4 regions of the Pseudomonas sp. S3_B11 genome follow, and region 2 is predicted to be linked to each of the others. Evidence: predicted binding sites of a transcription regulator. Region 2 holds the regulator's gene; each other region holds the start of a gene.

Region 1 (7,177 bases), 1.6 Mb from region 2:
AACGCCCTCTGGATCGTCGTCGCAGCCGTGGCCATCTATCTGGTCGCCTACCGCTACTACAGCCTCTTCATCGCCAACAACGTGATGCAACTCGATGCGCGCCGAGCTACTCCCGCCGTGCTCAACAACGATGGCCTGGACTACGTCCCGACCAACAAACACATTCTTTTCGGCCACCACTTCGCGGCCATTGCCGGCGCGGGGCCGCTGGTCGGGCCGGTGCTGGCGGCGCAGATGGGCTACCTGCCCGGTACGCTCTGGCTGATCGCCGGCGTGGTGCTGGCCGGTGCGGTGCAGGACTTCATGGTCCTGTTCCTGTCCACCCGCCGCAACGGGCGTTCCCTGGGTGACATGGTCCGTGAGGAAATGGGCCGCATCCCCGGCACCATCGCGCTGTTCGGCTGCTTCCTGATCATGATCATCATCCTCGCGGTGCTGGCGCTGATCGTGGTCAAGGCCCTGGCCGAGAGCCCGTGGGGCATCTTCACGGTGATGGCGACCATCCCGATCGCGATGTTCATGGGCATCTACATGCGCTACATCCGCCCGGGCCGCATCGGTGAAATCTCGCTCATCGGCGTGCTGTTGCTGCTGGGTTCGATCTGGCTGGGCGGGCAGATCGCTGCCGATCCGGTCTGGGCCAAGGCCTTTTCCTTCACCGGGATCCAGATCACCTGGATGCTGATCGGCTACGGTTTTGTCGCGGCGGTGCTGCCGGTGTGGCTGATCCTGGCGCCGCGGGACTACCTGTCGACCTTCCTCAAGATCGGTACCATCGTCGCCCTGGCGATCGGCATCCTGGTCACCATGCCCGAGCTGAAAATGCCGGCGCTGACCCAGTTCACCGACGGCACCGGGCCGGTATGGAAGGGCGGCCTGTTCCCGTTCCTGTTCATCACCATCGCTTGCGGCGCGGTCTCGGGCTTCCACGCGCTGATCTCCTCGGGCACCACGCCCAAGCTCTTGGATAACGAAACCAACGCCCGCTACATCGGTTACGGCGGCATGCTGATGGAGTCCTTCGTGGCGATCATGGCCATGGTCGCGGCTTCGGTCATCGAGCCGGGCGTGTACTTCGCCATGAACAGCCCGGCGGCGATCGTCGGCGGTGACGTGGTGGCCGTGGCCCAGACCGTCAGCAGCTGGGGTTTTGCAATCACCCCCGAGGCGCTGCAAGCGGTGGCCAAGGACATCGGCGAGACCACCGTGCTGGCCCGTGCCGGCGGTGCGCCGACCCTGGCGGTCGGGATCGCGCAGATCCTGCACTCGGTGCTGCCGGGTGAGAACACCATGGCGTTCTGGTACCACTTCGCGATCCTGTTCGAAGCGCTGTTCATCCTCACCGCGGTGGACGCCGGCACCCGTGCCGGGCGGTTCATGCTGCAGGACTTGCTGGGTTCGTTCGTGCCTTCGCTCAAGCGCACCGAATCCTGGCCGGCCAACCTGATCGCCACCGCCGGTTGCGTAGCGATGTGGGGTTACCTGCTGTACCAGGGCGTGATCGATCCGCTGGGCGGCATCAACACCTTGTGGCCGCTGTTCGGCATCTCCAACCAGATGCTGGCCGGTATCGCCCTGATGCTCGCCACCGTGGTCCTGATCAAGATGAAGCGCCAGCGCTACGTCTGGGTGACCATGCTGCCGGCGGTCTGGCTGCTGATCTGCACCACCACCGCGGGCCTGATCAAGCTGTTCGACGCCAACCCGGCGATCGGCTTTTTGGCCCTGGCGCGCAAATACAACGATGCCCTGGCCGCCGGCCAGGTCCTGGCTCCGGCCAAGAGCATCGAGCAGATGCAGCACGTGGTGTTCAACGCCTACACCAACGCGACGCTGACGGCCTTGTTCCTGTTCGTGGTCTTCAGCATCCTGTTCTACGCGCTCAAGGTCGGTATCGCCGCCTGGGGCACCAGGGAACGCACGGACAAGGAAGCGCCATTCCAGGCCTTGCCGGACGCTTGATAGGGGATTGCAACGATGTTCAATGACTTGAGTCGCCTGGGTAAATACCTCGGTCAGGCCGCCCGCCTGATGGTCGGCATGCCCGACTACGACAACTACGTCGAGCACATGCAAACCAAGCACCCGGACAAACCGTTGATGGACTACGAGGCGTTCTTTCGCGAACGCCAGGAGGCCCGTTACGGTGGCAAGGGTGGGCCCAAGTGCTGTTGAGTTGAGGTAGCCTCGAACCCCATGTGGGAGCGGGCTTGCTCGCGAAGGCGGTGGATCAGCAGCATTGATGTTGACTGACCCACCGCCTTCGCGAGCAGGCTCGCTCCCACAGTTGTTTTTGGGGTGGTCTCAAGATGTGCATACACCACAGATCCCCTGTGGGAGGATCTCAGGAGTCGTGCGAGCGCTTCATCACTCCGCCAACAACACCGCCGCATCGAAGCCCACCCGCAAGTTGCCCCAATGACGGCCGCCGAAGAAGAACGGTACGTCGATCTCGGTCATTATTTCCCCGGTATCGCGCAGGTAGGTCTGGAGCAGGAAACGCTGGACGTTGCCCGCCGCGCGCAGGCCGATCGGGTCGTTGAAGATTCGCTTGTTGCGGCACACCGGCAAATCCACCACCCGGTCGCCGGTTGGCGGCTTGGAGACCCAGCTGTTGTTCACCGGGCAGTAGCCCTTGCTGTCGACAATGAACGAAACCTTGCCACCCGGCGTGCTGCGGGTGAGTTTGTCGCATTCTTCCTGGCAAACCTGGGCAAAGCGTTCGGTGTAGCTGGCCATGTACTGCTTGGGGTCGGTGCCGGGAATCGGTTGGTAATTCTGATCGAACAGATTCAGGCCTTCACCTTGCAGCGCCTCCAGACGAACCTGGAGCGTGTCGCGGCACTGACTGGCCCGGGTGATGGCTGCATCCAGCTTGCCGTGGCCGAGCACGAAGCGACCCAACAGCGCCTGGACTTTTTCGGCCACGCCGGACAGGTCGCGGGTGGCCGTCGCCGAATGCTGCATGCGCTGGTCGATCAACTGACTGTCGGCGTGAATCTGGGTGACCCGGTCGTTGATCCCCGTGTTGCTGTCGGCGAACTGCTGGATATGGGTCGCGATGTCCGCCAGCTTGCCGTTGGTGGATTCGAAGTCGCCGATCATGCTTTCAAAATGACCGGAGGCGCGTTCCACCACTTTCTGGGTTTCCCGGGCGCTGTGGCTGATCTGGGTGGTCTGTTCGTGGGTGGAGCTGACCTCATCGAGCATGGCGTCGATGTTGCGTGAGATGTCATCGGTGGCCCGGCTGACGTTTTGTGCCAGGGTCCGCACTTCATCGGCGACCACCGCGAAGCCACGGCCGCTTTCGCCGGCCCGGGCGGCTTCGATGGCGGCATTGAGGGCCAGCAGGTTGGTCTGGGCAGAAATCTGCTGGATCAACCCGACAATCGACTTGATGCTTGAGGAACGCTGGTTCAAGGCGCTCACCAGCGTGGCAAATTCACCGAGGCTGTTGGAGATTTCGCTGATGTTGCCGGTCACTTCCAGCAGTTCGGCGTAGGAGTCGCGGGCCATGCTCAGGTTCTGGGCGGTGGTGCTGGAGATGCCTTGGGTCTGGCGCGAGACTTCTTCGATGCGGCCCACGGCGGTGTTGCTCTGGTCCATGACCTCCTTGGCGAAGCGGGCCTGGTGGGTGGCACTGTCACTGGAGTCGCTGATGTTCTTCAACGAGCGGGCCGATTCGACGGCGATGTGCACGGTCAGTGCCTGGACGTTGCTGATGATCTCCCGCTGCTTGGCCAGGAAACGGTTGCAAGTGCCGGCCAGCACGCGGATCTCGTCGTGAGTCACCAGCGGCAGGTCCTTGGACAGGTCACCTTCGCCGTTGGCGATCTCTTCCAGGGCCTTGGTCATGGCGGTGACGGGGCGCACGATGAGGTGGCGGAAATACCAGACCATGAAGCTGATCATGCCCAGCGTCAGGAACGCACCGAAGAGCAGGGCATGGGTGAGGCTGTCGAGCTGGCCTTCGATCTGCCCCAGCAAGGCACCGTCCAACTGCGCGTTGCGCAACTGCAGCACGATCTCGGCGCGGGCGCTGAGGGCCACCCAGTACAGCAAGCCACTGACCAGCACCAACAGGAAAAGGCTCGACAGTTTTTTGGTGAGGGTATCGAAAAACTGCATCTCGATAGACTCGTACAAGGCCTTTAACGTCTGCATGCCGCTGCTCCTGGGCAAAAAAATCTCTCAATGGAATACATTCGACCGCGCGCGCCAAAGCTTTAGGGTAGTTGGGCGATTTGATATCACCGTTCGCGAAATCTGTGGGAGCGAGCTTGCTCGCGATGGCGGTGGGTCTGTTGCATTGATGTTGGATGTACCGCCGCTATCGCGAGCAAGCTCGCTCCCACAGGGGGTCGGGTGCGATCATCATTTGATACAAAAGATTTACTGGGAATCATTCTCAAAGTATATTTGCTCTCATTAACGTCCCTTCTATGAGTGCGCGTCTTGAAACGTTCCACCCCCCTCGCTAATCGCAACGTCTTTATCAAGTGTGTGTTGCCAACGCTGTCCTGCTGCTTCATTGCCAGCCCATTGTGGGCGCAGGACGCTCTCGAACTGCCGGCCACGGACATCCAGGGCAGTCGCGTCACTCAGGAAGAGGGCTATACGACGTCGCAAGCCAGCACGGCGAGCAAGAGCGATATACCGATCAAGGAAGAAGCGCAATCGATCAACGTGGTGACCCAGCAGACCCTGGCCGACTATCAGGTGCGCTCGCTGAGCGACGCGATGAAGTTCGTCAGCGGCGTCAGCCAGGGCAACACCCTGGGCGGTTCGCGAGACTCGCTGGTCAAGCGCGGGTTTGGCACCAACGACGATGGCTCGATCCTGCGCGACGGCGTGCGTTCGAACCTGGGGCACAACTTCAGCGCCACCACCGACCGCGTCGAAGTGCTCAAGGGCCCGGCCTCGATGCTGTACGGCGCGCTGGAGCCTGGCGGCCTGGTCAACGTTATCAGCAAGAAACCGGAGTACACCCAAAGCACCACGTTGAGCGGCTCGGCCTATAGCGAAGGCGGCGGCACCATGGCCCTGGACACCACCGGGCCGCTGGGCGACACCGGCCTGGCTTATCGCCTGATTGCCGAGCGCGGCCACGAGGACTACTGGCGCAACTACGGGGTCAACGAGAGCACCCTGGTGGCGCCGTCCCTGGCTTGGACGGGGGAGCGGGCTTCGTTGAATCTCAGCTATGAGTACAACGAATATTCCAATCCGTTTGATCGGGGGACGGTGTTCACCAATGGGCATCCGGCCGATATCGATTACGACAAGCGTCTGGATGAGCCGTGGGCCAAGAGCGTGGGGATTCGCGAAACGGCGACGGCGCGGTTTGAGTATGAACTGAGCGAGGATTGGAAAACTCGCGTGACCTATGGCTGGAATAATGATCGGTATAGCCTTTCGATTGCGCAGCCCAACTCGCTGACTGGCAATAATCTGCGTCGGGCCGCCAACGGCGCTCATTACGATGACGAAACCCGTTACGCCAGCTGGGACTTCATCGGTAAACAGGAGCTGTTCGGCCAGCGCCATGACGTGTTGATCGGTGCTGATAATCAGGTGTCGGACCAATACCGTGGCAAGACCTACCGTGGGGCAGTGCGGGGGGGCTTCGATATCTCTGCGCCGGTGTACGGCGGCCTGGGAGAGCCCAGCGTCATCAGCCCGACCCAAAGCAATCTGAGCAATCAGCTGACTTCCAGCTCGGTCTACCTTAAGGACAACTGGCACCTGAATGATCGTTGGATCCTGGTCTTCGGTGGTCGCTACCAGCATTACGATCAGTTCGCCAAGCAAGGGTTGGTCACCAGGGTGCCGGTCCGCGACGACAACGGCGATGCCTTCGTCCCGTTCCTGGGGCTGGTCTATAAAGCCACCGGGGAGCTGTCGCTGTATGGCAACTACAGTCGTTCGTTCAAGCCTAACGACACCGTGGACGACAACCTCAGTACCTTCAAGCCGGAGGAGGGTCGTAGCTACGAAATTGGCGCCAAATACGATCCGCTGCCGGGCCTGAACATCAACCTTGCGCTGTTCGATATCGAGAAGAAAAACGTCGTGACGTCCTCTACGGTCAACGGCGTAACGCTGGCAGAAGCCGCGGGCAAGGTCGGCTCCCAAGGCCTCGAACTCGACATCACCGGTCGTCTGGCGGAACGTTGGGATTTGATCGGGACTTATGCTTATACCCACACTGAAATCCTCGATGACCCGAAAAACGAAGGTCACCGCCTGTCCGATGCGCCCAAGCACACCGCCAGCCTGTACTTGTCGCACCACTTGAACGTCCCGGCCGAATTCGGTGCCTGGCACGCCGGTGCCGGTGCGCGTTACGTCGGCGAGCGTGCGGCTAACGCGGCCAACGATTTCTGGCTGAGCAGCTACACCGTCGCCGACGCCTTCCTGCGCTGGGAGTCGCCGGTGCTGGGACACAAGACTTCGTTGCAACTGAACGTCGACAACCTGTTCGACAAGCAGTACTACCCGTCGTCCACCGGCAGCCAACTGCAAGTCAATGTCGGTGAGCCACGTACCGCTCGCCTGAGTGCAAGCGTAACGTTCTGATCCATCCAGAAAGCAAAATGCCCGGGCTTTGAAGTCCGGGCATTTTTTTGGCGTTACCGTCACATTCCAGCGGCCGTCGCGAGCAGGCTCGCTCCCACATTGGCTGGCAGTTGCCTATCTATTTGCGTTCACCACAACCCCCTGTGGGAGCGAGCCTGCTCGCGATAACGATAGAACTGACCCCGGAAATTTCAGGGCTGCGACTCACCGAAACGCTGGCACCACCTGCTGGATGAACAGCTCCAGGGATTTTTTCTTCTCGGCATGGGGCAGGCTGTTGTCGCACCAGAAGCTGAACTCATCCACTCCCAGTTCCTGGTAATACTTGATCCGCTCGATGATTTCCTGCGGGGTTCCGATCATGGTGTTCTTGCGGATGTTCTCCAGTTGGAACTCCGGGCGCTCGGCGAATTTTTCTTCCGGGCTCGGCGCAAGGAAACCATTGACCGGCACTTGCTTGTTGCCGAACCAGGCATCGAAGGTGCGATAGAACTTCGAGATCGCCTGGGCGCCGACCTTCCAGCCTTCAGGATCATCCACCGCATGCACGTGGGTGTGGCGCAGCACCATCAATTGCGGGCGTGGCACGTCGGGATTG
Region 2 (7,177 bases):
GGGGCCGCAGTGGCAGCAGGCTTGGCGGGTTCGGCCTTCGGTTCCGGTGCCTTGGCAGCGGGTTTGGGCGCAGCCTTGGCTGCTGGAACAGCAGTGGCGGTAGTGCCGGCAGCAGGAGCGGCCGCGGCCTTCCCGACTTCTGTAAACTTGCCTTTGCCGTGCAGCTCGTCGAGCAGCGATTCGAATTCGTGATCGCTGATCAGGTCGCTGCCAGCCGCGGCGGCAGCCGGCTTGGCTGGCGCCGGCGCGGAAGCGATGGCCGAATCCAGCGCGTCAACGGCAAACGTGCCCTTGCCGTGCAACTGATCGAGCAAGGCTTCGAATTCGTCGTCGGTGATGTCGGAGTTGTCGCCCGCCGCTTTCGGGGCAGCCGGAGTCGCCGCTGGCGTGACCGCATCGGGAGCGAACTGGCCTTTGCCATGGAGCTGGTCGAGCAATGACTCGAACTCGTCGTCGGTGATTTCATCACTGGCGTCAGCTGTTGCATTGGCGGGCGGCGCAGCAGGTGCCGCCGGCGCTTCGGCTTGGGCCTTGACGGCGTTCAGCGAATCCAGCAGTTGTTCAAATTCGTTATCGGTGATGTCGCCCGACTCTTCGGCGACCGGCTCTTCAGCCACTGCCTCGGCAACCGGAGCCGCTTCATCAGCCGATTGCGGCTCCGCCAGGCGTGCCAGCGCGGCGAGCAACTCAGGCGTGGCAGCGGTGATCGGCGAGCGCTCACGCACTTCGCTGAACATGCTGTTGACCGCATCCAGCGCTTCAAGCACCACGTCCATCAGTTCCGAATCAACGCGACGCTCACCCTTGCGCAGGATGTCGAACACGTTTTCGGCAATGTGACAGCACTCCACCAGCTCGTTGAGCTGGAGGAAGCCGGCGCCTCCTTTTACAGTGTGGAAACCGCGAAAAATTGCATTGAGCAGATCCGCATCATCTGGTCGGCTTTCCAGCTCGACCAGCTGTTCGGACAGTTGCTCTAGAATCTCGCCGGCCTCAACCAGGAAATCCTGAAGGATCTCTTCATCGGCGCCGAAGCTCATTAATGGCTGCTCCTAAAACAGGGCTAAAACTCAGAATCCAAGGCTGGACAGCAAATCGTCCACATCGTCCTGACCGGACATAACGTCTTCTCTTTTATCGGCATGAATCTGCGGACCTTCACCCTGAGAGAGATGTTTTTGTGGATCTTTTTCAGCAAGCATCGCTTCACGGTCGTGTTCGATGCCTGCAAAGCGGTCTACCTGGCTGGCCATCAACACCAGTTTGAGCAGGTTACTTTCCACTTCGGTGACCAGTTGGGTCACACGCTTGATCACCTGGCCGGTCAGGTCCTGATAGTCCTGAGCCAGCAGAATATCGTTGAGGTTGCTTGCCACCGCGCGGTTCTCGGTGCTGCTGCGCGCCAGGAAACCGTCGACCCGACGGGCCAACTCCCGAAACTCTTCGGCGCCGACTTCGCGCCGCATGAACCGACCCCAGTCGGTGCTCAAGGCCTGGGCTTCTTCGCTCAGGCCGTTGACCAGGGGCGTTGCGCTTTCCACCAGGTCCATGGTGCGGTTGGCCGCGGCCTCGGTCAGCTTGACCACATAACCCAGACGCTCGGTGGCGTCGGTGATCTGCGAGACTTCCTCGGCCTGCGGCATATTCGGGTCGATCTGGAAATTGACAATCGCGCTGTGCAATTCACGCGTGAGCTTGCCCACCTCCTGATACAGACCGCGGTCACGGGTCTGGTTGAGCTCATGGATCATTTGAACCGCATCGCCAAAACGACCTTTTTCAAGGCTGTCGACCAGTTCGCGGGCATGTTTTTTCAGGGTCGATTCGAAATCACCCATTGAAGATTCGTTATCCATAGCTCCCCCGTGGCGCCGTTAACCGATGCGTTCGAAGATTTTTTCAATCTTCTCTTTCAACGCCTGGGCCGTGAAGGGTTTGACCACATAGCCGTTTACACCGGCCTGGGCCGCTTCGATGATCTGCTCGCGCTTGGCTTCGGCAGTGACCATCAGCACCGGAAGATGCTTGAGTTTTTCGTCGGCACGCACCTGGCGCAACAGGTCGATACCGGTCATGCCCGGCATGTTCCAGTCGGTGACCAGAAAATCGAAGTTGCCACTGTGCAACATCGGGAGCGCAGTGGTCCCGTCATCTGCTTCGGCCGTGTTGGTGAACCCAAGGTCACGCAACAGGTTTTTTATGATCCGCCGCATCGTTGAGAAGTCATCAACGATGAGGATTTTCATGTTCTTGTCCAATTCGACCTCCAAGCAGTCTTAAACGCGCCCAGCACCTGGACGCGCCATTTCAATCAATCCGGCACAACACTCGACAACGGTCTGGAGCACCACGGATGGAGACTGGCACAGCACCTGCCAGGCCAGCCTCGTTCGCAGTGTCCCCACACTGCCTGTCAACGCGCTCGCCACTCCCCCAAACGCCCCCGCAAACGGGCCGCGCACTGGCTGTGTAACTGGCTGACCCGCGATTCGCTGACCCCCAGGACCTCACCGATTTCCTTGAGGTTCAGCTCTTCGTCGTAGTACAGCGCCAAGACCAGCCGCTCACGCTCCGGCAAATTGGCAATCGCTTCCGCCAGCGCGCTCTGGAAACGTTCATCTTCCAGGTCACGCGACGGCTCCATGTGAGCACTCGCGTTATCCTCGTGCAGCCCTTCATGTTCGCCGTCCTGCAACAGGTCGTCGAAACTGAACAGGCGGCTGCCCAAGGTATCGTTCAAAATCCCGTAATAATCGTCGAGACTCAACTGGAGTTCGGCCGCAACCTCGTGATCTTTAGCGTCACGCCCGGTTTTAGCTTCAATTGCCCGAATTGCATCACTGACCATGCGGGTATTGCGGTGTACCGAACGCGGCGCCCAATCGCCCTTGCGGACTTCATCGAGCATGGCGCCGCGAATGCGAATACCGGCATACGTCTCGAAACTCGCGCCCTTGCTCGCGTCGTATTTGTTCGACACTTCGAGCAGGCCGATCATGCCCGCCTGGATCAAGTCTTCAACCTGGACACTGGCCGGCAACCGCGCCAGCAAGTGATAGGCGATACGCTTGACCAGTGGCGCGTAACGCTCGATCAATTCGTATTGGGCGTCCCGTGCCGATTTTTTATAGAGATGGTTGTAACCGCTGGCTGTCATAGCACGGGCCCTGCTGTTTGTTGCACAAGACGCTCGACGAAAAATTCCAGATGCCCGCGAGGGTTGGCCGGCAGTGGCCAGGTATCGACCTTCTGGGCGATGGCCTTGAACGCCAGCGCGCATTTGGAGCGTGGAAAGGCTTCATAAACGGCACGTTGCTTCTGGACGGCCTTGCGTACGCTTTCGTCGTAAGGCACTGCGCCGACGTATTGTAGGGCGACGTCCAGGAAGCGATCCGTGACCTTTGTCAACTTGGCGAACAGGTTGCGCCCTTCCTGCGGGCTCTGGGCCATGTTGGCCAGGACACGGAAGCGGTTCATGCCATAGTCGCGGTTAAGCAATTTGATCAGGGCATAGGCGTCGGTGATGGACGTCGGTTCGTCGCAGACCACCAGCAGCACTTCCTGGGCCGCGCGGACGAAACTGACGACCGAGTCACCGATACCGGCTGCGGTGTCGATCACCAGCACATCGAGATTGTCGCCGATGTCGCTGAAAGCCTGGATCAGGCCCGCGTGCTGGGCCGGGGTCAGGTGAACCATGCTCTGGGTGCCTGAGGCTGCCGGCACGATGCGAATCCCGCCCGGCCCCTGCAACAACACGTCACGCAGCTCACAGCGCCCTTCAATCACGTCCGCCAGCGTGCGTTTGGGTGTAAGCCCCAACAACACGTCGACGTTCGCCAGGCCCAGGTCGGCGTCCAGCAGCATGACCCGTCGGCCAAGCTCTGCCAGAGCCAGGGACAAGTTCACTGACACGTTAGTCTTCCCGACGCCACCTTTGCCGCCGGTCACCGCGATCACCTGTACGGGATGCATGCTGCCCATGTTCGTTCTTTACCTTGTCTTACTTAGACGGAGGCCACATTACTGGCTGCGCGTTCGCATACGGAACAATGCATGGCAGACCATCGATGTAGGTACAAAAAATATTCATGATTACCTCAGCCGACCTGCTTGGTCGGGCTGTGGTAGATATCAGCGAACATATCAGCCATGGCTTCTTCGCTGGGTTCTTCCTGCATTTGCACACTCACGGCACGACTGACCAGTTGATGACGGCGCGGCAGATGCAAATCATCCGGGATCCGCGGCCCGTCGGTCAGGTAGGCCACCGGTAATTCATGACCGATCGCCAGGCTCAACACCTCGCCCAGGCTTGCCGTTTCGTCCAGCTTAGTCAGGATGCAGCCGGCCAGCCCGCAGCGTTTGTAGCTGTGGTATGCGGCGGTTAGAACCTGTTTCTGGCTGGTGGTTGCCAACACGAGATAATTTTTTGACTTGATACCGCGTCCGGCCAGGCTTTCGAGCTGCATGCGCAGGGCTGGATCGCTGGCTTGCAAGCCTGCGGTATCGATCAGCACGACGCGTTTGCGCAGCAGCGGCTCCAGCGCCTGGGCCAGGGACTGGCCCGGATCCACATGGGTCACCGACACATTGAGGATCCGGCCGAGGGTCTTGAGTTGCTCCTGGGCACCGATGCGGAAACTGTCCATGCTCACCAGGGCAATGCTCTGGGCGCCGTACTTGAGTACATAACGGGCGGCGAGCTTGGCCAGGGTGGTGGTCTTGCCCATGCCGGCAGGGCCGACCATGGCAATTACCCCGCCTTCCTCCAGCGGCTCGACTTCCGGGGTCGCGATCATCCGCGCCAGGTGCGCCAGCAACATGCGCCAGGCCTGGCGAGGTTCTTCAATACCATTGATCAGCGCCAGCAGGTCCCGGGACAACGGGCCGGACAGGCCGATGCGTTGCAGGCGACGCCACAGGTTGGCCTGGGCTGGACGGCTGCCTTGCAGCTGGTTCCAGGCCAGGGAGCCGAGCTGGACTTCCATCAGCTCGCGCAGGCTGTTGAGTTCAAAGCGCATCGAGTCCAGGGCGCGCGGATCGACACCCCGGGCAGGCGCTGCGGGCGCCGGCTCAGGACGACGCGGTTCGGCTTGGGCCTGCTCGATCAGCGGTTCGGCAGCGGTCAACGGCAGGCCAGCCGTCAGCGGCTGACCGGCGAACAATTGACGATTGGTGCCTGCCGCGGCCTCGCCTTCGCTGCTGCGCAGGCTCAGCTCGGCCTGGGCGCTGGCGATGCGCGATTGAGTCTTGCGCAGCTCATCTTCGAGTTCCATGTTCGGAACCCGCGGGGCCAGCGCAGACAGTTTGTAATCCAGGGCCGCCGTCAGCTCGACACCGCCGGCGATACGACGGTTGCCAATGATGGCTGCTTCAGCGCCCAGCTCGTCACGAACCAGTTTCATGGCCTGACGCATGTCGGCGGCGAAAAAACGCTTCACTTGCATAAACCACTACCTCAGCCGTTGGGCCCTACTGTCGCAACGATGGTCACTTGCTTGTTGTCCGGTATTTCCTGGTACGCCAGCACATGCAACCCCGGGACCGCGAGGCGCCCGAATCGCGAGAGCATCGCGCGAATCGGACCGGCCACCAGCAGGATCACCGGTTGGCCTTGCATCTCTTGCCGCTGGGCTGCTTCGATCAGCGAACGCTGCAGCTTCTCGGCCATGCTTGGCTCCAGCAGAACACCCTCTTCCGAGCCTTGTCCTGCCTTCTGCAGACTATTGAGCAATATCTGTTCCAACCTTGGCTCCAAGGTGATCACAGGCAGCTCAGACTCAGTGCCTACAATGCTTTGGACGATTGCGCGGGACACGCCGACCCGAACCGCAGCCACCAGGGCGGCGGTATCTTGACTCTTGGAGGCGTTGTTGGCGATAGCCTCGGCAATACTGCGTATGTCGCGCACGGGCACCTGTTCGGCCAACAGCGCCTGCAGCACCTTGAGCAACTGCGACAACGAAATCACACCCGGCACCAGCTCTTCGGCCAGCTTCGGCGAGCCTTTGGCCAGTACTTGCAGGAGTTGCTGGACTTCTTCGTGGCCAATCAGCTCGCTGGAGTGCTTATACAGGATCTGGTTCAAGTGGGTCGCCACCACCGTACTGGCGTCCACCACGGTATAGCCGAGGGACTGGGCCTGGGCCCGCTGGCTGATTTCGATCCACACCGCTTCCAGGCCGAAAGCCGGATCCTTGGCGGTGATGCCGTTGAGGGAGCCGTAGACCTGCCCGGGGTTGATCGCCAGCTCGCGGTCGGGGTAGATCTCGGCTTCGGCCAGGATCACCCCCATCAGCGTCAGGCGGTAGGCGCTCGGCGCCAGGTCGAGGTTATCGCGGATATGCACGGTCGGCATCAGGAAGCCCAGGTCCTGGGACAGCTTCTTGCGCACCCCCTTGATCCGCGCCAGCAACTGACCACCCTGGTTGCGGTCGACCAATGGAATCAGGCGATAACCGACTTCCAGGCCGATCATGTCGATTGGCGTCACGTCATCCCAGCCCAGTTCCTTGGTTTCCATGGCACGGGCCGGCGACGGCAGCAGCTCCTGCTGGCGCTTGACCTCTTGCAGGGCCTGGACTTTCTGCACGTTCTGCTTCTTCCAGAACAGGTAGGCACCGCCGCCAGCCAGGGCAGCCATGCTCAGGAAGGAAAAGTGCGGCATGCCCGGCACCAGGCCCATGACTGCCATCAAGCCGGCGGCAACCGCCAGGGCCTTGGGCGAGGCGAACATTTGCCGGCCGATCTGCTTGCCCATGTCTTCGGAGCCCGAAGCGCGGGTCACCATGATCGCGGCAGCTGTGGATAACAACAGTGATGGCAATTGCGCCACCAAACCGTCACCGATGGTCAACAAGGCGTAAACCCTGCCAGCGTCGCCAAAACTCATGTTGTGCTGGAAGATACCGACAGCCATGCCGCCGATCAGGTTGATGAACAGGATCAGCAGGCCGGCGATGGCGTCACCGCGCACGAATTTGCTGGCACCGTCCATGGAACCGTAGAACTCGGCTTCCTGGGCCACTTCCAGGCGACGCAGCTTGGCCTGGCTCTGATCGATCAGACCAGCATTGAGGTCGGCGTCGATCGCCATTTGCTTACCGGGCATCGCATCGAGGGTAAAACGCGCGCTCACCTCGGAAATCCGCCCGGCGCCCTTGGTCACCACAAC
Region 3 (7,177 bases), 2.9 Mb from region 2:
GATCCAGGGGCTTTTTTGTGGGTAAAAAATAGACTAATGGCCGTATAAGCCTGGCCGAGGTCGCTGCCGGAACAATAATCCGGCGCCAAAAAGGCATTATGGTCCGGATCCTGCTTTCTTTTTTCCAACAACCCAAGCTGTCACATGAGCGTCATGACCGGGCCGCAAACTGGCTCTGTCCGCCAACAACAGCTTCATAAAAACAAGGACGAAGGTATGCCCACACAAAACCCTCATCGTATCGTCGGCCTGTGCACCTCCAGCAAGGTGTACAACGTGCTGACCGAACTCAAGCAACTGGAAGGCCACCGCAGCGCCAAGTTCCTTTCCCTGCTGGCGGAAAACCTGGTGCGCAAGGGCCTGCTCAACGAGCAGGAAGTGGTGCACATGCTCGATCTGGTCGTCGATTGAGCGGCATCGATTCCTACTATTGAGCCGGTTGATTTTTCGTTACCCCCACTGAGTCGTAAGGTAACCCCATCGATTGATGGAGGTTTCCCATGCCCAAGGTTCAAATCATGTCTGTCATTGGCAGCGCAGTCCCCGCCCCACTCCGGGAGCTCGGGTTGCTGGCCTGCTGGTATCTGGTGCAAGACGGCGTGACCATCAGCGGCCCGCTGACTTCACTGCCCGCCGCCCAGGCCCTGTCGCAACGTATCGGCCCGTACCTGCTGAGCGCCTAGGCTTTATACGAAAAGTGCCTGCGCGACTTTTCATACAAAGCCTAAGGCAATTGCACCCGCGGCGTGGTTTCGACGAACAGGGCCCAACTCGACATGAACAGCGCGGCGATCAGCGGCCCGATCACGAAGCCATTGAGCCCGAACACCGCCAGCCCGCCCAGCGTCGAGACCAGCACCATGTAGTCGGGCATCTTGGTGTCCTTGCCCACCAGGATCGGGCGCAGGAAATTGTCCACCAGACCGATCACGAACACCCCGAACAGCGTCAGCACCACGCCCTGCCAGATCGCCCCCGAGAGCAGGAAATACACCGCCACTGGCGCCCAGACGAGGCCCGCCCCCACCGCCGGCAATAGCGACAGGAACGCCATCAGCACCGCCCAGGGCAACACCGTCGGAATCCCCAGGATCCAGAAGATCAGCCCCCCCAGCGCACCTTGGCTGATGGCGACCAGCAGGTTGCCTTTCACCGTGGCGCGCACCACCCGGTTGAATTTCAACTGCAGGCGGCGCTTCTGGTGTTCGGCCAAGGGAACGGCCGTGCGCACCTTGCGCACCAGCTCCGCGCCGTCGCGCAGAAAGAAGAACAGCAGGTAGATCATCACGAAGAAGCTGACCAGGAACTGAAAGGTCCCCTGCCCGAAACTGAAGGCCTGGGTGGCGAAGAACTCGCTGCCCTGCATCGCGCTCTTGACGATCTTGTCGCGCAAGCCGTTCAGGTTGCCCAGGCCGAAGCGGTCCAGCAGGTGCTGAAAGTACGGCGGCAAGGCATCCTTGAAGCGGGCCAGGTAATCGGCAATGTCCAGTTCTCCACTTTCCAGGCTCTTGTACAGCGCCGCGCCTTCCTGGACCAACAACGTACTGATGATGATCACCGGCAAGATCGCGCAGACCACACAGATACTCAACGTGAACAACGAAGTGACATTGCGGTGCCAGCCGAACTTCAACTGCAGGCGGCGCTGCATCGGCGCAAAGACGATGCCCAGGATCACCGCCCAGAACACCGCGCCGTAAAACGGCAGCAGAATCCAGATGAAGGCGATGGTGACCAGCACCAGGAGCAACATCTGGGCTTTGTTTTGCAGCATCTTTCGATTCATCAGCTTTCCATGTCCAAAGGCGGGATAAACATTAGTCCGCCAGGACGCGCCGGAGTGCCTTCGCGTTTGCCCTGTGCCTTTGATCCAGATCAATATGGCCTGGCCGAGCATGGGCTACCCTCGCCGCCTTTTGCGATCCGACGCCATCATGACCCTCGCCGCCCCCGAACTACTGGCCCCCGCCGGCACCCTGAAAAACATGCGCTATGCCTTCGCCTACGGTGCCGATGCGGTGTATGCCGGTCAGCCGCGCTACAGCCTGCGGGTGCGCAACAACGAATTCGACCATGCGAACCTGGCCTTGGGTATTGCCGAGGCCCAGGCCATGGGCAAGCGCTTCTACGTGGTGGTGAACATTGCCCCGCACAACGCCAAGTTGCGCACCTTCCTCAAAGACCTCGAACCGGTGATCGCCATGGCGCCGGACGCGCTGATCATGTCCGACCCGGGGCTGATCATGCTGGTGCGCCGGCATTTCCCGCAGATGCCGATTCACCTGTCGGTGCAGGCCAACACGGTGAACTGGGCGAGCGTCGAGTTCTGGCAGCAGCAGGGCTTGAGTCGGATCATCCTTTCCAGGGAACTGTCCCTGGAGGAAATCGCCGAGATCCGCGAGCAGGTGCCGGCCATGGAGCTGGAAGTGTTCGTCCACGGCGCGCTGTGCATGGCCTATTCCGGGCGCTGCCTGCTGTCCGGCTATTTGAACAAGCGCGACGCCAACCAGGGTAGTTGCACCAATGCCTGTCGCTGGAAATATTCGGCGCAACCGGCGGTGGAAAACGCTGTGGGCGACATTGTGCAGACCTATCAACCCGAGCCGACCCTGGGCCTTGGCGCGCCCACCGACCAGGTGTTTTTGCTTCAGGAAGCCAACCGCCCGGGAGAATCCATGCCGGCCTTCGAGGACGAGCACGGCACCTACATCATGAATGCCAAGGACCTGCGAGCCGTGCAGCACGTCGAGCGCCTGGCGCGCACGGGCGTGCATTCGCTGAAGATCGAAGGCCGGACCAAGTCGCACTTCTATTGCGCGCGCACCACCCAGGTGTATCGCCAGGCCATCGATGACGCGGTGGCGGGCCGGGAATTTGATCGCAACCTGATGACCGACCTGGAGTCCCTGGCCCAGCGCGGCTACACCGAAGGTTTTCTAAGGCGCCATGTGCACGACGAATACCAGAACTACCAGAACGGCAGTTCGGTGTCGGAGCGCCAGCAGTTCGTCGGCGAACTGACCGGCGAACGGCGCGAACGCCTGGCCGAAGTGCGGGTGAAGAACCGCTTTGGCCTGGGCGATCACATGGAACTGATGACCCCCAAGGGCAATTTCCACTTCGACCTGCATCAGTTGCAGAACGCCAAAGGCCAGGGCATCGAGGTGGCACCGGGGGATGGGCACGTGGTGTACGTGCCGATTCCCGATGCGGTGGATCTGCGGTTTGGGTTGTTGATGCGCGATGTGCGTGAGCCATAGCCCCTGTGGGAGCGAGCTTGCTCGCGATGGCGGTGCGTCTGCCAAATGAATGTTGGCTGATCCAACGCTATCGCGAGCAAGCTCGCTCCCACAGGGTTTTGTAGCGGTTTGCACCTGTGAAGCACGGCAGGAACTGCCGAAGGCTGCGATCCTTCTTTCTCGATAAGACCCGGTTGCCCAGGTGAAAACATCTGGATCGAGAGCAAAAGATCGCAGCCTTCGGCAGCTCCTGCTGCGATGGGATCAGATCCGGAACTGTCCTACCAGCTTGCCCAGGCGCTGGCCCAGGTCGGCCAGGCTGCGGGAGGTCTGGGCGCCGAGTTGGGTTTCGTCGGCGACGCTGTCCACGGCCACGGCGATCTGATGCACGCTGCGGTTGATTTCCTCGGCCACCGCGGTCTGTTCTTCGGCAGCGCTGGCGATCTGGGCGTTCATCGAGTTGATGGTGCCGATCAACTGCGCCATGGTGTCCAGGGAGGCGCCCGCCTCGTTGGCCCGTTCCGAAGTGCCCTCGCCAGCCTCACTGGAACGGCGCATCGCTTCCACCGCCGCATGAGTGCCTGATTGCAAGCGATCGATCATGCCCTGGATTTCCTGGGTGCTCTGCTGGGTCCGGCTGGCCAGGGCCCGCACTTCATCGGCCACCACCGCAAACCCACGCCCCGCCTCGCCGGCACGCGCGGCCTCGATGGCGGCGTTGAGAGCCAGCAGGTTGGTCTGCTCGGCAATCGAACGAATCACCCCAAGCACGCTGACAATCGAAGCCACGTCCTGCTGCAGGCTGTCCAGGGACACGCCACTGCTGCGGATATCGTTCACCAACGCATGAATCTGCTGGATGCTGCCGGCCACCACGCGCTTGGCCGACTGTCCTTCCTCGTCGGTCTGCTGGGCCGCGACGGCGGCGCCTTGAGCGCTGCGGGCGACTTCCTGGGCAGCCGAGGACATCTCGTTGATCGCCGTGGCGACCTGATCGGTTTCGTGGCGCTGGCGTTCCATGGCCTGCTCGGAGCGCTGGGCCTGCTCGGAAACTTGCGTCACCAGCCCGGTCAGTTGCGAGGTCATGTCGGTGATCTGCCGCACCAGGCCGTGGATCTTGTCGACGAAGCGGTTGAACGAACCGGCCAGTTGGCCGAGCTCGTCCTGGCTGGTGATGGTCAGCCGACGGGTCAGGTCGCCCTCGCCCGCGGCGATGTCGTCGAGGTTGTCCTTCATCAGGTGCAGCGGCCGCAGGATCGTGTTGGCGAGCACCAGGCCCACCACTGCAATCACCAGCAACACCACCGCGGCGATCCCGACGATGCTCAATATCACGCCTTGCAGGCGATCGTGGACCTTGGTTTCCACCAGCGCGACCTGGGCTTCGATGCCGTCCAGGTTGACCGAGCTACCGACTGCCAGGTCCCACTTGGACAGGTATTCGGTGTAGCCAAGTTTGGGCACCAGGTCTTTGCTGCCGGGCAACGGCGAGCTGTATTCGAGGTAGTGAGTCCCGTCCTTGGCGACTTTCACCAGGTCGCGGTTGACGTAGACTCCGTTCGGGTCGCGGTTGTCCTTGAAACTCTTGCCCACGCCATCGGGGCTGTTGGCCTTGAACAGACGAATGGTCTCGGAGTCGTAGCCGAAGAAATAGCCATCCTTGCCGTAGCTGATGTTCGACAGCAGCTTGATCGCCTGGGCGCGCGCTTCATTATCGCCAGGCGCGGCGGCATCGTAGAGCGGCTTGATGGCGGTCAGGCCCACCGCTACGTAGTTCTGCAGCGTGGCCTTGGCCTCGCTGAGCAGGCGCTCGCGGGTTTGCTGGACCTCTTTGCTAGCTTGCTCCTTCAAGATGAAAGCCGTGGTCAGGCTGATGATCACGGCGGACAGCAATACCGGCAGTATCGCAAGGGACAGGACTTTAGCCTTCAGGCTCAGGCGCATGCTGTTCACTCTTGTTGGTGTTATTGGCGTGGTTAGCTGTATTAACGGCACCGCGCGGCAAAACTGTAGGACAAGGTGAACAGGGTCTAAGAGAAGGGTCGATCTTGAGGGCCCCTTCGCGAGCAAGCTCGCTCCCACAAGGATTGGTGGTGTCCACAACTCTTGTGTTCACACCGATCCACTGTGGGAGCGAGCTTGCTCGAGATTGAGGTAACTCGGTATTGAGGTTACAAGACCATCGCCGCCACCCAACCAAACACCAGCAGCGGCAGGTTGTAGTGGATGAAGGTCGGGACCACGGTGTCCCAGATGTGATGGTGCTGGCCGTCGATGTTCAGGCCCGAGGTCGGACCCAGGGTCGAGTCCGACGCTGGCGAGCCGGCATCGCCCAGGGCGCCGGCAGTGCCGACGATGCAGACGATCGCCAGCGGGCTGAAGCCCAGTTGCAGGCACAGTGGCACGAAAATCGTCGCCAGGATCGGCACCGTGGAAAACGACGAGCCGATGCCCATGGTCACCAGCAGCCCCACCAGCAACATCATCAGCGCGCCAATGCCCTTGTTGTGGCCAATCCAGGCCGCCGAAGACTCCACCAGGCTCTGGACTTCGCCGGTAGCCTTCATCACTTCGGCGAAGCCTGAGGCCGCGATCATGATGAAGCCGATCATCGCCATCATCTTCATGCCTTCGGTGAACAGATCGTCAGTCTCGCGCCAGCGCACCACCCCCGACAGTGAGAAAATCAGGAACCCGACCAGGGCACCGATGATCATCGAGTCCACCAGCAACTGCACCGCGAACGCCGCCGCCACCGCAAACCCGGCCACCATCAGGCTCATTGGGTTGTAGTTCACCTTCACCTGCTCGACCCGGGCAATTTTCTTCAGGTCGTAGACGCGCTTCTTGCGGTAGGAGAACAACGACAACAGCAGGCCAAACACCATGCCCAACGCCGGAATGCCCATGGCATGGGTGACGTTGATGCCGCTGACGTCCACACCGCTGCGGGCGATGTTGGCCAGGAGGATTTCGTTGAGGAAGATATTGCCGAAGCCCACCGGCAGGAACATGTAGGGCGTGATCAGGCCGAAGGTCATGACGCAGGCGATCAACCGGCGGTCCAACTGCAACTTGGTCAGCACATAGAGCAGCGGTGGCACCAGCAGCGGGATGAAAGCGATGTGGATCGGCAAAATGTTCTGGGAGGCGACCGCGACCGTTCCCAGCAGACCGATCAGCACCCATTTGACGCCCGAGCCACCCGCGGCATCCTGGCGATCCACCAGGGCCAGGGCTTTGTCCGCCAGGGCGTGGGCCATGCCGGACTTGGCAATCGCCACGGCGAAGGCACCGAGCAAGGCGTAGGACAACGCCACCGTCGCACCGCCACCCAGGCCGGCGTTGAACGCCTTGAGCGTTGCCTCGACTCCCAGGCCACCCGTCAGGCCACCCACCAACGCACCGATAATCAGCGCGATCACCACATGCACGCGGGCCAGGCTGAGCACCAGCATGACGCCAACCGCGGCAATTACTGCATTTATCATCATTACCTCAAAGCACAGCGATGGAAAGCCACCGGACAAAAAGGTCGCGACTTTGCAGCAAGCGGCGGCAAGCTGCAAGGGCCGTGGGGCGGGTTTTCAAGTCTCGCCCCCCTGTATGAGGGGGATTTGTGGGAGCAAAGCTTGCTCGCGATGACGTTGTCACCTACAACACCTGTGCTGGCTTTAAAAATGCTATCGCGAGCAAGCTTGCTCCCACAGGTTCGCCCCACATACAGGCGGTGCCATGAATAGCTGTCAGCGCTTGGGCAACTCGATCACCACCTTCAACCCACCCCACTCGCTGTCGTCCAACGCCAGCAGGCCGCCCCAGGTGTCGACGATGTCCCGCACGATGCCCAGGCCCAGGCCGTGTCCATCGGTCTGTTCATCCAGCCGCGTGCCGCGGCTGAACACCTGGTCGCGGCGATCCTTGGGGATGCCCGGGCC
Region 4 (7,177 bases), 3.4 Mb from region 2:
ACATGTGGACTCGGCATTGCTGGCGGTGGTGAACGATGTGGTGTTCAACCTCAGCAACCTGGTGTCCTCGGATGTATCGACGTTGTGGGTTTGCGTGCACAGTCGGCTGATCATCAGCGCGCGGCTGCAACCTTTGCACTCGGTCGACAAGCTGCGCTCATCGGTCAAGGCCGGCGAGTGCTTTCGCTCACCGCTGGAACTGCTCGTGCATCTGCTGCGCGACCAAGGCGAAGTGCTGACCCAGATCGTGCGCAAGACCAGCCTCAACGTCGATCAGATCGAAGACCAACTGCTCTCTTCGCGACTGTCCACCAACCGCTCCGAGTTGGGCGCCCAGCGCCGAGTGCTGGTACGCCTGCAACGCCTGCTGGCCCTGGAGCCAGGCTCGTTGCTGCGCCTGCTCAACCGCCCACCGCAATGGCTGCAGAAGGAAGACGTCAAGGAGTTGCGCAAGTCCACCGAGGAGTTCGCCCTGATCATCAACGACCTCACCGCCCTGGGCGAGCGGATCAAGCTGCTGCAGGAAGAGATCGCCGCCAACCTCAACGAACAAAGCAACCGCACGCTGTTCACCCTGACGGTGGTCACGGTCCTGGCATTGCCCATCAACATCATTGCCGGTTTCTTCGGCATGAACGTCGGCGGCGTGCCGCTGGCCGGTGATCCGGAGGGCTTCTGGATCCTGGTGGCGCTGGTGGCAACCTTCACCGTGATTGCAGGCCGATGGGCATTTCGCAAGCGGCGCGATTATTGAGATTGATCCACCTCAGGTTCGCACAAGCTTTTGTGGCGAGGGAGCTTGCTCCCTCGCCACTGGGGTTAGGCACTCAACCGCGCCGTCACTTCATTCAACTGCCCCGACAACCCATGCAAATCCCGACTGGCCGCTTCGGTGCGCTGCACATTGTCGAGGTTGGTGCTGGCGATGCAGGTGATTTCGGTGAGGTTGCGCGAGATGTCTTCGGCCACGGAGGTCTGCTCTTCCGCGGCGGTGGCGATCTGGCGGTTCATGTCGCGAATCGCTTCCACCGCCTGGGTGATGCGTTCCAGCATGGCGCCGGCCTGGGTCACCTGCTCGACACTTTCTTCACTGCGCGACTGCCCGCTTTCGATGGCCTGGGCCGCGTCCACTGCGCCAGTCTGCACGGTCTGGATAATCTGATTGATCTCGATGATCGATGACGCCGTGCGCTGGGCCAAGTTGCGAACCTCATCGGCGACCACCGCGAAACCACGTCCGGCCTCCCCCGCCCGGGCCGCTTCGATGGCAGCGTTGAGGGCCAGCAGGTTGGTCTGCTCGGCAATCCCGCGAATCACTTCAAGCACTTTACCGATGCGCCCGCTGTCGGTTTCCAGACGACGGATCACCGTGGCCGTGTTGGCAATCTCGCCGCGCATCTGGGTGATGGTGTGGATAGTGCCCTGCATCACTTTCTCGCCCTGCTGCGCCGAGTGATCGGCATCATCGGCAGCCCGCGCCGCATCGGCGGCATGGCGGGCAACTTCCTGGGCGGTGGCGGACATCTCGTTCATTGCCGTTGCCGCCTGATCGGTGCGTTCGAATTGTTCGCTGGTGCCTTGGCTCATCAGGCTGGCGATGGCATTGAGTTCACCGCTGGCACTGTCCAGCTCCGTGGCACTGCGTTGCAGGCGCGTGAAGGTTTCGGCGAGGAAATCGCGCAAGGTATTGGCCGCCAGGGCGAGATCGCCCAGTTCGTCCTGGCGATTGCTGACGACCCGCTCGGCGAAACGACCGTGACTCAATTGGGTCACGTATGCGATCAGGTTGCGGATAGGCTGCACCAGATTGCGGTTGACCATCCACAGGCTGAACACCCCAATCAGCAGGCCTGAGACCAGCATCACCACAGTACCCAGCAGAATGGTCCGGTCGGCCCCGGTACTGATCGACACCGATTGCTCGCTGCCCATCTTGTGCAACTCAGCGACCAGCTCACTCATCTGCTCACTGGCAGCACGGTCGACGCCCTTGACGGCTGCATCACCAGCCGTCGCGTCAGCACCTGCCGCCACAAACGCGTCCCGGCCCTTCTGGTACGCCGAACCCAACTGACGGTGTTCGTCCCGCAGGCGTTCAATGCGCGCCTTGATTTGGGCTGGGAGGTCCTTGTGCCCGATCAACTCCCCCAGAATGCCCTGGACATCGTGCTGGCGTTCCTCGAATTGCTTCCAGTACTTATCCAGGTCCGCAGGCTGCTTGCCGCGCAACAGGACGTTTTTCCATTCCTGGACCTGCACCTTGAATTGCAGGTTGGCCTCGTCGATCAATTGTGAGGCGCGCAACGGGCCATCAATCAGCTGGCGATAATTCTGGACACCCTCGGACAGGAAATGAAAGGACGCCAGGGCGATCAGCAGCATCGCCAACAGACTGCCGCTGAGCAGGGCAAGGATCTGGGCTCTCAAGGATTTTTGTAGAAACATGGAAAGAATCTCGTGGGGGTAAAAAGAGCTAACGACGCCCCGACTTCCATGTCCGGTGTCGAAACCGAATGCCAAAGGATTTGTACAGACCATCGGCCTTGCAGAGGCATTCTTGAGCCTTGCCGACCACTGGTAACGGCCGGTAGCCGGGGCTGAAAAAGTTGCGCCAGGACGCCGCACGGAGGGATTGGTCATGACTTGTCCAGACAATCCCTTTTGTCGGCCCGACGGGATTTAAAAGTCTTTTTGTCATTTCTCCTGCTGTATCCTGCCCAGGCTTTGTAAAAGCGCGGATCTACCAGATCTATCCACAGACTTTGCGAGGAGCGCGATATGCACGAGATCCCTAATCTCCCCTTCCCAAGCCTGCACGACACTGAGCAGACGACCACGCTACAAGCCGGGGGGCAAGCAGACGCCCAGCAACCCGAGCCTAAAGAAGCCACTGAACGCCGCCAGGCCGACAGCGAAGACTGATTGACCCGCACCACCAGACCGTGTGGAAAGCGCTAAGATGCGCTTTCCACACTGCCTGAATCCCGAGCCCTCCATGACCGATGACACCCCTCCATTCAGCGAAGCCCAGGCCAGCGTGCTGATCGGCACTGCCGAAAAAATGGTCGAGATCTGGACCCGCCTTCCTGCCGAGAAACAAGCAGCCCTGCTGGCGCGCTTTGGCAGCGAAGAAAACGCCATCGCCGCACTGGTGACCACACGCCTGGTCAGCGGTGAGAACGGCAGCTGAACCACCATTGGGCAAATAGTTTTACTTTTCCCCGCCCTGACCCCACGGTCGCCGTTATCATAAGCAGCCTACCTATCCTGCTGCTCCGTGGACCTTTACCCCATGTCAGATTCCCAGCGCCCCCTGGCGGTCACGCTGCAAGTCGTTTCCATCGTCCTGTTCACATTCATCGGCTACCTGAATATCGGCATTCCCCTGGCCGTACTGCCCGGGTTCGTCCACGGCGAACTGGGCTTCGGCGCGGTGATCGCCGGGTTGGTGATCAGCGTGCAATACCTGGCCACTCTGCTCAGTCGTCCTTATGCAGGGCGAATCATCGATAACCTGGGAAGCAAGCGCGCGGTGATGTTCGGCCTCGCCGGCTGCGGGCTGAGTGGTGTGTTCATGCTGGTGTCTGCCTGGACGCCCCACCTGCCAACGTTCAGCCTGATCAGCCTGCTGATCGGTCGCCTGGTGCTCGGTAGCGCGGAAAGCCTGGTGGGCTCCGGTTCGATTGGCTGGGGCATCGGCCGGGTCGGCGCGGCGAATACCGCCAAGGTGATTTCCTGGAACGGTATCGCCAGTTACGGCGCGCTGGCGATTGGCGCACCGCTGGGGGTGTGGCTGGTCAATGCGCTGGGGCTATGGAGCATGGGCGTGAGCATTATCTTGCTCGGCTTGCTGGGGTTGGCATTGGCCTGGCGCAAAACCGCCGCGCCCATCGTCACTGGCGAACGCCTGCCGTTCATGCACGTGCTGGGACGCGTGCTGCCACACGGCTGCGGCCTGGCCCTGGGTTCCATCGGGTTTGGCACCATCGCGACCTTCATCACCCTGTACTACGCCACCCAGCACTGGGACAACGCCGTGCTGTGCCTGAGCCTGTTCGGCGCCAGCTTCATCGGCGCGCGCCTGCTGTTCGGCAACCTGATCAACCGTCTGGGCGGCTTTCGTGTGGCGATTGCCTGCCTGTCGGTGGAAACCCTGGGCCTGTTGCTGTTGTGGCTCGCACCGGATGCCCACTGGGCCCTGGCGGGCGCGGCGTTGAGCGGCTTCGGCTTTTCCCTGGTGTTTCCGGCGCTGGGCGTGGAAGCGGTCAACCTGGTGCCGGCCTCCAGCCGCGGGGCGGCGGTGGGTGCTTATTCACTGTTCATTGATTTGTCGCTGGGGATCACCGGACCGCTGGCCGGTGCGATTGCCGCGGGCTTCGGCTTTGCCTCGATCTTTCTATTCGCCGCACTGGCGGCCCTGGGCGGGTTGGCATTGAGCGTCTACCTGTACCGACAGGCGCCGAGGCATCGCCAGGAACGGGAGAAAAGCTAGAAGTCCACCTTGCCGCGCCCGGCCTTGATCGAGCCGCGCTTGGTCTTGGATTCCAGGCGACGCTTTTTCGAACCCAGGGTCGGTTTGGTCGGACGGCGCTTCTTTTCGACCTTGGTGGCGCTGAGGATCAGTTCGGTCAGGCGCTCCAGGGCATCGGCCCGGTTCTGTTCCTGCGTACGGTATTGCTGGGCCTTGATGATCAATACACCATCGCTGGTAATGCGACTGTCGCGCAGGGCCAGCAGCCGCTCCTTGTAGAACTCGGGCAGCGACGAGGCCGGAATGTCGAAGCGCAAATGCACGGCGCTGGAAACCTTGTTGACGTTCTGCCCCCCTGCCCCTTGGGCGCGGATGGCCGTCAGCTCGATCTCGGCGTCCGGGATGTGCACGGTGTTGGAAATCGCCAGCATGGAAAGTATCCGGTATCAGGACCCACAGGATACTCGAAACCGCTGGAATGAGGCTTGTGAGAGCCTGGCCTGTGGAGAGGTCTGTGGGAGCAAGGCCTTGCTTCCACAGACCTTGTTCCCACAGATTTTGTACCTTCCTTGAACGACAAACCCGGCACTTGGCCGGGTTTGTTGTATTTCAGGCTTGCTTACTTGGTGGCAGCCGCTACAGCCAGTTCATGCCGGGCACTGCGCTTGTTCTTGATCACGTAGCACACCCACATGAACACCACCCACACCGGAATCGCATAGACCGATACCTGGATGCCGGGGATCAGCAACATCACGCCCAGGATGAACACCACGAACGCCAGGCAGATGTAGTTGCCGTACGGGTACCACAGCGCCTTGAACAGCGGCGTCTGGCGGGTCTGGTTCATGTGCTGGCGGAACTTGAAGTGCGAGTAGCTGATCATCGCCCAGTTGATCACCAAGGTCGCGACCACCAGCGACATCAGCAGCTCCAGCGCATGCTGCGGGATCAGGTAGTTCAACAGCACCGCCACCAGAGTGACAGCCGCCGACGCAAGGATCGAACGCACCGGCACGCCGCGCTTGTCGATCTTGGACAAGGCCTTGGGCGCATCGCCCTGCTCGGCCATGCCCAGCAACATGCGGCTGTTGCAATAGGTGCCGCTGTTGTACACCGACAGCGCGGCGGTGAGCACCACGAAGTTGAGGATATGCGCCGCAGTGTTGCTGCCCAGCATCGAGAACACCTGCACGAACGGGCTGCCGCTGTAGGCATCGCCGGAAGCGTTGAGCGTGGTCAGCAGGCTGTCCCAAGGGGTCAGGGACAACAGCACCACGAGCGCACCGATGTAGAAAATCAGGATCCGGTAGATCACCTGGTTGATGGCCTTGGGGATCACGGTTTTCGGTTTGTCGGCCTCAGCGGCGGTGAAACCGAGCATTTCCAGGCCACCGAAAGAGAACATGATGATCGCCATGGCCATCACCAGCCCGCTCACACCGTTGGGGAAGAACCCGCCGTGGGACCACAGGTTGGTCACCGACGCCTGCGGCCCGCCATGGCCACTGACCAGCAAATAGCTGCCCAGGGCAATCATGCCGACAATCGCCACGACCTTGATGATCGCGAACCAGAACTCGGCCTCGCCGAAGACTTTGACGTTGGCCAGGTTGATGGCGTTGATCAGGATGAAAAATGCCGCCGCCGAGACCCAGGTCGGAATGTCCGGGGCCCAGTAATGGATGTACTTGCCGACTGCAGTCAGTTCGGACATGCCCACCAGGATGTAGAGAATCCAGCAGTTCCAACCCGAGAGGAACCCGGCGAAACCGCCCCAGTACTTATGGGCAAAGTGGCTGAAGGAACCGGCCACCGGCTCTTCGACGATCATTTCACCCAACTGGCGCATGATCATGAAGGCGATGAAGCCGCAGATGGCGTAGCCAAGGATCATCGACGGGCCGGCTGATTTCAGCACCCCCGCCGAGCCGAGGAACAGGCCGGTGCCGATCGCGCCACCGAGGGCGATCAGTTGAATGTGGCGATTTTTCAGGCCGCGTTTCAGCTCGCCCGAATGCGTATTTTCTACAACGGTCATGCGTCACCTATTTGTTTTTATCTGTGACGAAATCGAACCCGACACGCTTATGACGTGGCGGAGTGAACAAGGCGGATAACCTTGAAAATGCGTGGGTACGCTAAGGGTCACAGTAAAACGCCGCGCATTGTACACTGCGGCCCTCCTGCTGCCAGACACCACCGGATCAGCGTCTTACCCCGCACTTCAGGTATGGCGCGCATCTGACCCTTCCCCTTGGCCTGAAACAAGCGCTGCGAAGTATCAGAAAACTCGTCAAACCGGGGCCCTCGGCAGCTTTTTCTTACAGCCATCCGAAACGCCGATAGAGGCCCGTTCACAAGGCAAAAATCGTCAGCATTCCTTTACGGTGCGTAACGCAAACTTTCCAAGCAGGAAATTTCCGGGGGCTGACTGCAAATTGACGGTAGGTAGCTACCTATTTAAAAAAACACCCAGGCGGCTGTTTTTGAATGACTAATGCCGTCGCTGAAAATGGAACAAAAAGTTCAAACAAAAAAAATAAAATTATTTTTTTGCAATCCAAAAATCCCTCGACTAGGTTTTCAGCGACTTGCCCAGGCATCGTGCCGACAAGTTCTGCGGTGCCGTTGCCGGCCTGTTTCCATTCGCCGAATCGAGCCGCTTATTTCCATAAAAGTCATCTAGGAGATTCACTATGCAAG

The links. The regulator FliA, encoded in region 2, starts transcription of late flagellar genes. The targets are predictions, from matches to a motif close to CTAAAGTTTNNNNNNNNNNNGCCGNTAA.
Region 1: AB4O22_RS11745 (methyl-accepting chemotaxis protein) is a predicted target of FliA. The motif match lies at 4,203-4,230, and genes of this name have one in related genera.
Region 3: AB4O22_RS05950 (methyl-accepting chemotaxis protein) is a predicted target of FliA. The motif match lies at 5,225-5,252, and genes of this name have one in related genera.
Region 4: AB4O22_RS03185 (methyl-accepting chemotaxis protein) is a predicted target of FliA. The motif match lies at 2,535-2,562, and genes of this name have one in related genera.

Annotation. Positions count from the first base shown of each region.
Region 1 covers NZ_CP162749.1:2,554,834-2,562,010, reverse strand. The annotation lists gene AB4O22_RS11755 (carbon starvation CstA family protein) at 1-1,962, shown strand, start outside; gene AB4O22_RS11750 (YbdD/YjiX family protein) at 1,978-2,175, shown strand; gene AB4O22_RS11745 (methyl-accepting chemotaxis protein) at 2,368-4,164, opposite strand; gene AB4O22_RS11740 (TonB-dependent siderophore receptor) at 4,456-6,579, shown strand; gene AB4O22_RS11735 (LLM class flavin-dependent oxidoreductase) at 6,784-7,177, opposite strand, start outside.
Region 2 covers NZ_CP162749.1:4,140,991-4,148,167, forward strand. The annotation lists gene AB4O22_RS18570 (chemotaxis protein CheA) at 1-1,040, opposite strand, end outside; gene AB4O22_RS18575 (protein phosphatase CheZ) at 1,071-1,856, opposite strand; gene AB4O22_RS18580 (chemotaxis response regulator CheY) at 1,875-2,246, opposite strand; gene fliA (RNA polymerase sigma factor FliA) at 2,414-3,157, opposite strand; gene fleN (flagellar synthesis regulator FleN) at 3,154-3,984, opposite strand; gene flhF (flagellar biosynthesis protein FlhF) at 4,101-5,450, opposite strand; gene flhA (flagellar biosynthesis protein FlhA) at 5,462-7,177, opposite strand, start outside.
Region 3 covers NZ_CP162749.1:1,271,085-1,278,261, reverse strand. The annotation lists gene AB4O22_RS05970 (hypothetical protein) at 217-411, shown strand; gene AB4O22_RS05965 (hypothetical protein) at 501-683, shown strand; gene AB4O22_RS05960 (AI-2E family transporter) at 725-1,786, opposite strand; gene trhP (prephenate-dependent tRNA uridine(34) hydroxylase TrhP) at 1,935-3,260, shown strand; gene AB4O22_RS05950 (methyl-accepting chemotaxis protein) at 3,504-5,183, opposite strand; gene AB4O22_RS05945 (Na+/H+ antiporter family protein) at 5,411-6,727, opposite strand; gene AB4O22_RS05940 (sensor histidine kinase) at 6,986-7,177, opposite strand, start outside.
Region 4 covers NZ_CP162749.1:688,469-695,645, reverse strand. The annotation lists gene AB4O22_RS03190 (transporter) at 1-754, shown strand, start outside; gene AB4O22_RS03185 (methyl-accepting chemotaxis protein) at 820-2,445, opposite strand; gene AB4O22_RS03180 (hypothetical protein) at 2,779-2,922, shown strand; gene AB4O22_RS03175 (hypothetical protein) at 2,960-3,190, shown strand; gene AB4O22_RS03170 (MFS transporter) at 3,293-4,492, shown strand; gene arfB (alternative ribosome rescue aminoacyl-tRNA hydrolase ArfB) at 4,489-4,902, opposite strand; gene AB4O22_RS03160 (amino acid permease) at 5,091-6,512, opposite strand; gene AB4O22_RS03155 (hypothetical protein) at 7,171-7,177, shown strand, end outside.